DNA from 2 places in the Streptomyces sp. 142MFCol3.1 genome. Region 2 is predicted to be linked to the other one. Evidence: riboswitches for the same ligand, from Rfam matches in the RefSeq annotation. Region 2 holds a riboswitch; the other holds the start of a gene.

Region 1 (5,107 bases), on a different contig from region 2:
CCGTCACATGGGCGAGCGCCGCGAACAGCCGGTCCCGCTGCCGCTCCATGTCCTGCGGGAGGTCCAGCGGGAACAGCGCGCGAAGGTCCGGACGGTGGCGGAACAGATGGGAGTAGAAGTACTTGACCGCGAACTCGGCGCGCCTCTCGACGACCGCGAAGCTGGATCGGAGTATCTCGGGGTCCACCGCGCGAATGTATGGACTCGTCGAGCCGCGTGGTCAAACAGCAGGCGATTTACGGACAGTCCGGATGAAGGGAACGCGGCACCCCGACGGCCCGGTGAGCGCGGCACCCCGCCGGCCCGGTGAGCGCGGCTTCCCGTCGGGGGCGGGCGGCACCCGAGCCCGGTGCACGCGGCCCCCGCCGGCCGTCCCCGGCCGTGCCGCAGCGGCGGACCCGGACCGTGTGCGGACGCGAGCCGCCCGCCGCGGGAGCGTGCACGCGGCCGGTGCGCGCCGTGACGGCCCTCCCCGGCCGCCGGTCGGTCCCGGCACCTCCGGGCGCTGCGGATACCGTCGGGGAGTGACCGAGCCCCACGCCTTTGCCAGCCCCGCCCCCGAACTCTTCACCTGGGAGTTCGCGACCGACCCCTACCCGGCGTACGCCTGGCTCCGGGAGCACGCCCCGGTGCACAGGACCCGGCTGCCCAGCGGGGTGGAGGCCTGGCTCGTCACCCGGTACGCGGACGCCCGGCAGGCGCTCGCCGACCAGCGGCTGTCCAAGAACCCGGCCCATCACGACGAACCCGCCCATGCCAAGGGGAAGACGGGCATCCCGGGCGAACGCAAGGCCGAGCTGATGACCCATCTGCTGAACATCGATCCGCCGGACCACACCCGGCTGCGGCGGCTGGTCAGCAAGGCGTTCACCCCGCGCAGGGTGGCGGAGTTCGCGCCTCGCGTGCAGGAGCTGACCGACCGGCTGATCGACCGGTTCGCGGGCGAGGGCTCCGCGGACCTCATCCACGACTTCGCGTTCCCGCTGCCCATCTACGCCATCTGCGACCTGCTCGGCGTCCCCCGCGAGGACCAGGACGACTTCCGGGACTGGGCAGGCATGATGATCCGGCACGGCGGGGGTCCGAGGGGCGGGGTGGCGCGGTCCGTCAAGAAGATGCGCGGCTATCTGGCCGACCTCATCCACCGCAAGCGGGAGGCGCTGCCCGAGCACCCCGCACCCGGTGAGGACCTCATCTCCGGACTCATCCGCGCCTCCGACCACGGCGAGCACCTCACCGAGAACGAGGCCGCCGCGATGGCGTTCATCCTGCTCTTCGCGGGATTCGAGACGACGGTCAACCTCATCGGCAACGGCACCTACGCCCTCCTCACCCACCCCGGGCAGCGGGCCCGCCTCCAGGCCTCCTTGGCCGCGGGGGAGAGGGGACTGCTCGAGACCGGGGTCGAGGAACTCCTGCGCTACGACGGGCCGGTCGAACTCGCCACCTGGCGGTTCGCCACGGAGCCCGTGCGGATCGGCGGACAGGACATCGCCCCCGGCGACCCCGTCCTCGTCGTCCTGGCGGCTGCGGACCGTGACCCCGCACGGTTCGAACAGCCGGACACGCTCGACCTGTCCCGGCGTGACAACCAGCACCTCGGATACGGCCACGGCCTTCACTACTGTCTCGGCGCGCCGCTCGCCCGTCTGGAGGGGCAGACCGCGCTCGCCACGCTCCTCACCCGCCTGCCCGATCTGCAACTCGCTGTGGATCCGGCCGATTTGCGCTGGCGCGGCGGCCTCATTATGCGTGGATTGCGGACACTTCCGGTGGAGTTCACGCCGATCACGTAGGCATGCCGCGGAACGGCGTCCCGACGTCCGGCGTGTGACGGTCCGTCACATCTGTGATCTTCACGTGATCTGTGCTGCATCGACTTGTGACAAGCGTTCGAGTACGGATACGTTCACCCAGCAAGGCGGCCCATCTGCCGCTGTAGTCACCTGCTGTCACGCGAAAGGCTTCCGCATGCTCTCCGGGAACGGCCGTCACCGTCGCCCCCGTCAGGCCCCGGCCCTCATCGTCGCCGCAGGAGTGACCGGATCGGCCATCGCGATCCCGTTGCTCGGCGCCACCAGTGCGAGCGCCGCCGACGGCACCACATGGGACCGGGTCGCGGAGTGCGAGAGCGGCGGCGCCTGGAGCGCCGACAACGGCAACGGCTACTACGGCGGCCTCCAGTTGACCCAGGACAACTGGGAGAGGTACGGCGGTCTCGTCTACGCCCCGAGCGCCGACCAGGCCAGCCGCTCGCAGCAGATAGCCATCGCCGAGAAGGTCCTCGACGGCGAGGGGCTCACGGCCTGGCCGACCTGCGGGCCGCTCTCCGGGCTCAGCAAGAACTCCGGTCACGTCGAGGTCGACACGGGCCTGGGCAACGGCTCCTCGAACGAGGGCGGTTCTTCGGACTCGTCCGGTTCGTCCTCTTCATCTGATTCTTCCGACTCCTCTTACCCGTCCGGTTCGTCCTCCCTGACCGACACCTCGCGCGAGGGCGGGAACTCCACCAAGTCCGACACCTCGTCCGACGGGGGCTCCCAGGACTCGGACCGCTCGGACCGGGCGACGCCCAAGAGTGATGAATCGGGCAAGTCGGGCCGGAGTGACGAGTCTTCGGAGGCGTCCGAGGGCGGCACGGGCGGAGCCGGTCGCCACCGCGGTGACAGCGCCGACGAGGACGCGACGGAGGGCGCGGGTGACGCCCGCGAGGACGGCGCTCCGGGACGGCACGCCTCCCGCGACTCGGGTTCCGCGCGTGAATCGGCCGACGGTTCCTACACCGTGCGCAACGGCGACAGCCTCTCGACGATCGCCGACACCCTCGACCTGCCGGGCGGATGGTCCGGGCTGTACGACGCGAACAAGAAGACGGTCGGCGCCGACCCCGACCTCATCCTGCCCGGTCAGAGCCTTGCAGTTGATGCCGAATCGGGCGAAAAGTAGCGGGAGTTCGCGTCACGGTTCGCCGCGGAATGTCCGGTTTGGCGTGAGTGAGAGATGAGTCTCAGAGGCCCTGATCGTCTTTGGAATTCCGTCGATCGCATGCCTACGGTCGTGACCGCTCGCCACAGCGGGCCCCGACGGTCGCAACGCCGAATCCTGCCGACAGCCGTACGGGAACAGTCGACGCGTCAAGCGCCGTGGGCAGGAGCGGGGGACCCAAGGTAAGTGCCGCGACCGGTGGTTGAACCGGGAGCGGCTAGGGGTGGAGCCGAGCGCTGGAGCGCACGGCCGGGCACTCACCCGCCCGAACCCGACAGCTCACCTCGCAGGCGTCGGTGAGGGGATCCTCCATGCTGTTTTCCGACAAGGGCAAGCACCGTCGTCCGTCCAAGGCCGCACGTGTCGCCGCCCTCGCCGGTGTCACCGGTGTCGCCATCGCCGCTCCGCTGATGGCCGCCGGCAACGCCTCCGCCGCCACCGCGTCCGAGTGGGACGCCGTCGCCCAGTGCGAGTCCGGCGGCAATTGGGCCATCAACACCGGCAACGGCTACTACGGCGGCCTGCAGTTCTCCGCCTCCACCTGGGCCGCGTACGGCGGCACCGCCTACGCCGGCACCGCCGACAAGGCCTCCAAGGCCCAGCAGATAGCCGTCGGCGAGAAGGTCCTCGCCGCGCAGGGCAAGGGCGCCTGGCCGACCTGCGGCACGGGCCTGTCGAGCGCCACCTACAACGGCGGCACCGCCGACTCCGCGTCGAGCACCCCGAGCACCACCACCCGTACGACGGAGCAGCCCGCCTCGCGTTCCGCCGAGCGCCCGGCCGCCGAGAAGACCGTCACCACCCCGGCCGGCGAGAAGGTCAAGAAGGGTGACGGCGAGTACAAGGTGGTCAAGGGCGACACCCTCAGTTCCATCGCCGAGAAGAAGCACGTCAAGGGTGGCTGGCAGCAGCTGTTCGAGCTGAACAAGGACATCGTCGACGACGCCGACTTCATCTTCCCGGGCCAGCAGCTGCACCTCGGCTGACGGCCCTCGCGCGGCGGCCGCGGCCCCCCACCGGCCTCCGTGCCCCCGTCCGCGTCCGCAGCCCCACCTGCGGCCGCGCCCCCACCGGGCGTGTGCGGTCCGGACCGGCGTCCACGCCGTCCGATCCGCACCGCCGGCCGCGGTCCGGCACAGGTCCACGAAGGGTCTCCGCCGGCCCATGGCTCTCCCCTCGAGGAGGTCTCCACACCGGAGGCCTCGTGAGGGCCCCCGTCCCCACGGGCTCCCCGCCCCGGCACGTGTTCCCCCGCACGCGCCGGGGCGGGGCTTTTCGTGCGGGGTGGTATTTCATGTACGGGGCAGGTTTTTGTTCCGTTCGGAAACAATTTACGCTCGGTTCTGCTCAAGGGGTGGTCGTCAGGCTGGCCGATCCCCCCGAGGCGGTTAGGCTCATGTCGCGAAGCCGTCCCAGGCTTCGCGCCGTGCCGGGCCCGGTGTCCGGCGTACCCGCGTCACATCCCAGAAGGAGATGCTCGTGCCGTCCATCGACGTCGTCGTAGCCCGGGAAATCCTGGACTCCCGAGGCAACCCCACGGTCGAGGTCGAGGTCGGCCTCGACGACGGCAGCACCGGTCGTGCCGCCGTCCCGTCCGGCGCCTCCACCGGTGCCTTCGAGGCCATCGAGCTCCGCGACGGTGACCCCAACCGCTACCAGGGCAAGGGTGTCGAGAAGGCCGTCCTCGCCGTCATCGAGCAGATCGGCCCGGAGCTCGTCGGCTACGACGCCACCGAGCAGCGCCTGATCGACCAGGCGATGTTCGACCTGGACGCCACCGACAACAAGGGCTCGCTGGGCGCCAACGCCATCCTCGGCGTCTCGCTCGCCGTCGCGCACGCCGCCTCCGAGGCGTCCGACCTCCCCCTCTTCCGCTACCTGGGCGGCCCGAACGCGCACCTGCTGCCCGTTCCGATGATGAACATCCTGAACGGCGGCTCGCACGCCGACTCCAACGTGGACATCCAGGAGTTCATGATCGCCCCGATCGGCGCGGAGTCCTTTTCCGAGGCCCTGCGCTGGGGTGCCGAGGTCTACCACACCCTCAAGAAGGTGCTGAAGACCAAGGGCCTGTCCACCGGCCTCGGCGACGAGGGCGGCTTCGCCCCGAACCTGGAGTCGA
Region 2 (5,107 bases):
CTGTCCCAGCGCGCGCATGTGCGGGAACACGCCGTCCTCCATGCCGGTCAGGAAGACCACGGGGAATTCGAGGCCCTTGGCGGTGTGCAGGGTCATCAGGGTGATGACGCCGTTGCCGTCCTCCTCGTCCGGGATCTGGTCGGAGTCGGCGACGAGCGCGACCCGCTCCAGGAACTCGGAGAGGCCTCCCGCCGCCTCGCCCTCGCCGGACTCCTGCTCGAACTCCAGGGCCACGGCGGCGAGTTCCTGGAGGTTCTCGATCCGGGTCTCGTCCTGCGGGTCGGTCGAGGCCTGCAACTCGGCGAGGTAGCCGGTGCGTTCGAGGACCGCCTCCAGGACGGTGGCCGGACCGGCGCCCGACTCGACGATCGTCCTGAGGTCCTCCATCAGCGTGTTGAACCGCTTGACCGCGTTCGTCGAGCGGGCCGCCATGCCGTACGCCTCGTCCACGCGGCGCAGCGCCTGCGGGAAGCTGATCTTCTCGCGCTGCGACAGCGCGTCGATCATCGCTTCGGCGCGCTCACCGATGCCGCGCTTGGGAACGTTCAGGATGCGGCGCAGCGGGACCGAGTCCTCGGGGTTGGACAGCACCCTGAGGTACGCGAGGACGTCCCGGACCTCCTTGCGCTCGTAGAAGCGGACGCCGCCGACGACCTTGTAGGGCAGGCCGACTCGGATGAAGACCTCTTCGAAGACACGGGACTGCGCGTTGGTGCGGTAGAAGACGGCGACGTCGCCCGCCTTGGCCTCGCCCGCGTCGGTGAGACGGTCTATCTCGTCGGCGACGAACTGGGCCTCGTCGTGTTCCGTGTCGGCCACGTAGCCGGTGATGTTGGAACCGGCGCCCGCGTTGGTCCACAGATTCTTCGGGCGCCGTGATTCGTTGCGCTCGATGACCGCGTTGGCCGCGGTGAGGATCGTCTGGGTGGAGCGGTAGTTCTGTTCGAGCAGGATCGTCGTCGCGTCCGTGTAGTCCTCCTCGAACTGGAGGATGTTGCGGATGGTCGCGCCGCGGAAGGCGTAGATCGACTGGTCGGCGTCACCCACGACGCACAGCTCGCCGGGGTCGCTGTCGGCCGGCCCCACCAGCTCCTTGACCAGGGCGTACTGCGCGTGGTTGGTGTCCTGGTACTCGTCGACCATGACGTGGCGGAAGCGGCGGCGGTAGTGCTCGGCGACGTCCGGGAAGGCGCGCAGCAGATTGACCGTCGTCATGATCAGGTCGTCGAAGTCGAGCGCGTTGGCCTCGCGGAGGCGCGACTGGTAGAGCGCATAGGCCTGGGCGAGGGTCTTCTCGAAGCCGTCGGCGGCCTGGTTCGCGAAGTCCTCCTCGTCGATCAGCTCGTTCTTCAGGTTCGAGATCTTGGCGCTGAAGGACTTCGGCGGGAAGCGCTTGGGGTCGAGGTCCAGGTCGCGGCAGACCAGGGCCATCAGACGCTTGCTGTCGGCGGCGTCGTAGATCGAGAAGGAAGACGTGAAGCCGAGCTTCTTGCTCTCGCGGCGCAGGATGCGGACGCAGGCGCTGTGGAAGGTCATCACCCACATCGCGTTGGCGCGCGGGCCGACGAGCTGCTCGACGCGCTCCTTCATCTCGCCCGCGGCCTTGTTCGTGAAGGTGATCGCGAGGATCTGGCCGGGGTGGACGTGCCGCTCGGCCAGCAGATGGGCGATCCGGTGGGTGAGCACGCGGGTCTTGCCCGAGCCCGCGCCGGCCACGATGAGCAGCGGGGAGCCGGAGTGGACGACGGCGGCGCGCTGGTTCTCGTTCAGTCCGTCGAGCAGCGTCGCCGGGTCCAGGGCAGGGCGGTGCGCCCCGTCGCGGTAGTACGCGTCCCGGGCCGGGGGCAGGTCGAAGCGGCCGCCGAACAGGTCGTCCGGAATCGGCTCCGGCGCCTCGTCCTCGGGCGGCGGCGGGGGCTCTTCCTCGTGGGCCCCGGAGGGCTTGAGGTCCGCCAGGAAGCTGTCGTCAAAGAGGCTGCTCATCGCTCTCCGAGTCTAGGCCGCCCCACCGACAACAGGCCGCCGCCCCGGAAAGTCCGCCCCGATCGGGGTGCCCGTCCGTCTCCGCGGTGGCCCGTCGAAGCCGATGATCTTCCCTGGCCGGCCTAACACGAGCCCGGCCCCTCCCCGGTCCGCTCCCGGGCCCGCCGGCCTCATCCCCAGCCCGCCCGGCCCCGTGAGTGCCACACGCCGCCCGCGCGAACCCTGAGTGCCACACGCCGCCCGCGCGGCTCCGTGAGCCCCGTGCACCGCCCCTGGACCCCGCGAGCCCCGCGCCCTGCCCAAGCTCCGGCCCCGGCCCCGGCCCCGAAGGTCCCTCTCCGCAGTCTCCGCCGTGACCCGCATCACCCTCGAAGCCCCCGCGGCGCACTTCGTACCTCCGCCGGGACCCCTTGGCCTCCGTCACCCTCCAGAGCCTCCGGGCCACGATCGGTGAGAGTGACGCTTCTCATGGCCAAGGTCACGAAAATGTATCGGGCATATCGCACATCAACCTTCACAGCAGCCACACGAATTGGCTAGCGTGCCGCACAGGCCGCTCGACCCCCACCGGCGAACGTCGCCGGGCCGTGCGGCCTCCGCCGAATTCGGCCTGCCCTCGCGGCGGCCGGAACCGGGGACCCACCGACCTTGGGGTGAATCGGTCCAACTGCCCTGTGGGGCAAGGACCGTAGGGCAAACCTTCCGGATCCACCCGCCCGAACCCGACAGCTAACTCGGTAGGCGGATGACGGAAGGAGTCGCCTCTCTTGGCGTCGCACCGCAAATGGCGTCCCGCGGGTTCGCGTATGGCAGGCATACGTACCCCCGCCCTCGCCACGGCCGCCCTCACCTCCGTGGCCCTGCTCTCCCAGACGGCGAACGCGTCCCCCTCCGCCGAGCCCAGGCCGAGCCTCGAAGAAGTCGAGAAGAAGGTCAACGACCTCTACCACCAGGCCGAGACGGCCACCGAGAAGTACAACGCGACCAGGGAGAAGACGGCCAAGCAGCAGGAGCGCGTCGACACCCTGCGCGACGACGTCGCCAAGCGCACCGAGAAGCTCAACTCCGCGCGTGAGGAACTGGGCTCGTTCGCGGCCGCGCAGTACCGCACCGGGGCCGCCGCTCCCGACACCGCGACCCTCCTGCTCGCCGACGACCCGCAGGACTACTTCGACCAGACCCAGCTGATGAACCGTCTGACGACCCGCCAGAAGGCGGCCGTCGACGACTACGTCACCGAGCAGGCCGCCACCACGAAGAAGCGCACGGAGGCCGCCGAGAGCCTGGAGACGCTGTCCTCCTCGCAGGACGCGCTCAAGAAGTCCAAGGCCGACGTCCAGAGGAAGCTCGCCGAGGCGCGCGACCTGCTCTCGAAGCTGACCGCTGAGGAGAAGGCCCGGCTCGCCGCGATCGAGAAGAAGAAGCAGGAGGAGGCGGCGCGCAAGGCGGCGGAACTGGCGAAGCAGCAGGCCGCCGCCGAGGCCGCGAAGCAGGCCGCCGCGCAGGAGTCGTCGTCCGGCGACACCAGCACCGGCTCGACGGGTTCCACCGGCTCGACGACCACCGGCTCGACGACCACGGGCTCGTCGTCCACGACGAAGGCGGACACGGCGGTCGCCTTCGCCCGCGCCCAGATCGGCAAGCCGTACGTGTGGGGCGCCACCGGACCGGACTCGTACGACTGCTCGGGCCTCACGCAGGCCGCCTGGAAGGCCGCCGGGGTCTCGCTCCCGCGCGTCACCTACGACCAGGTGAACGCGGGCACGACCGTCTCCCTCTCCGACGCGCAGCCGGGTGACCTGGTGTTCTTCTACGACGACATCAGCCACGTCGGCCTCTACATCGGCAACGGCATGATGATCCACGCGCCGAAGCCGGGCGCGTACGTGCGCGAGGAGTCGATCTACTACGACGGCACGTCGGCGATCCACAGCGTGGTGCGCCCGGCGTAGGCCGTCCCGCGGACGGCGCTTCGTGGCGGCCACGCGCGCGGGGGGCATATCGGGCACCTCGCGCGCGTGCCCCACGGGCAACTCGCCCGTCGGTCCATAGCATCGTCCGCATGCCAGCCTTCTCCCAGCTCCGCGCCTGGTGGGCGGAGCACCCGCCCGCCGCCGGTGCCGCCGTGATGGCCACGGGCATCGTCTCGGTCGGGCTGCACATGGCCGACCACGAGACGCTGTCCCGTATCGCGCTGGTCCTGGCCTGCGTGGCCTGGGTCGGGCTCGCCGCGGACTTCGTCCTGCGGCTGCTGCGGGAACGGACACGCTGGGTGGGAGAGGCGTACACGCCGGCCGGGCTCACCGCCGTCGCGGCCACCACCGTGCTCGGGACGCGCCTGTCCGCCCTGGGCCGGCAGCTCGCCGCCGAGGCCCTGCTCGCCCTGTCGGCCGTGCTCTGGCCCGTGCTGCTGTGGTGCGTCGTACGGCACTGGAAGCACCGGATGCCGGGAGGCGTGTTCCTCGTGTGCGTGGCCACACAGGGGCTCGCGGTACTGGCCGCCACGCTCGCCGCGGCCGTCGGCCCGGCATGGCTCGCGCACACCGCGCTGGTGCTGTTCTGGCTCGGACTCGTGCTGTACGGGGCGGCGTACGCGCACTTCGACATCCGCGAGGTGGCGCGGGGGGCCGGGGACCAGTGGGTGGCGGGCGGCGCGCTCGCCATCTCGGCGCTGGCCGGGGCCAAGCTCGTCGCGGCGCACCACGTGGACACGTACCTGTGGAACGACGACGACCAGAGCGTCCTGCGCACCGTGACCGTCGCCGTGCTCGTCCTCGCGGTCGCCTGGTACTGCGTCCTCGTCGTCTCGGAGCTGATCTGGCCGCGCCCGCATTACGACGTACGACGCTGGTCGACGGTCTTCCCGTTGGGGATGACGGCGGTGGCCACCATGACCGTGTCGTCCGCGTTCGGCTACCCCTGGCTCAGGGGATGGGGGGACGCGCTGCTGTGGGTCTCGGTGGCGGCTTGGCTGGCCGCCGTGGTGGGGGCCGCCCGGTCCGCGGCGGCGTTCGAGCGGGTGTGAGCGGACGGCGGACGCCCTTCCGCCGCGCTCAGGCCTTCGCCGCGTCGGGCATCTGCCCTGCCGAGGTCGGCGCGCGCTCAGGTCCAGAGGACGGCGATG

The links. Region 2 has a riboswitch for cyclic di-AMP ahead of H305_RS0140500 (C40 family peptidase). Riboswitches for the same ligand answer to the same signal wherever they lie in the genome.
Region 1: it holds a riboswitch for cyclic di-AMP, as region 2 does, so the genes downstream of both, H305_RS0131115 (transglycosylase family protein) here and H305_RS0140500 (C40 family peptidase) in region 2, are expected to answer to the same signal.

What each region holds. Positions count from the first base shown of each region.
Region 1 covers NZ_AUKV01000024.1:100,268-105,374, reverse strand. Annotated here, with positions in the region: gene H305_RS0131135 (globin domain-containing protein) at 1-187, opposite strand, end outside; gene H305_RS0131125 (cytochrome P450 family protein) at 525-1,796, shown strand; gene H305_RS0131120 (transglycosylase family protein) at 1,972-2,946, shown strand; cyclic di-AMP (ydaO/yuaA leader) riboswitch at 3,130-3,293, shown strand; gene H305_RS0131115 (transglycosylase family protein) at 3,297-3,971, shown strand; gene eno (phosphopyruvate hydratase) at 4,459-5,107, shown strand, end outside.
Region 2 covers NZ_AUKV01000050.1:6,983-12,089, reverse strand. Annotated here, with positions in the region: gene pcrA (DNA helicase PcrA) at 1-1,983, opposite strand, end outside; cyclic di-AMP (ydaO/yuaA leader) riboswitch at 2,571-2,743, shown strand; gene H305_RS0140500 (C40 family peptidase) at 2,751-3,935, shown strand; gene H305_RS0140495 (tellurite resistance/C4-dicarboxylate transporter family protein) at 4,046-5,008, shown strand; gene H305_RS0140490 (hypothetical protein) at 5,086-5,107, opposite strand, start outside.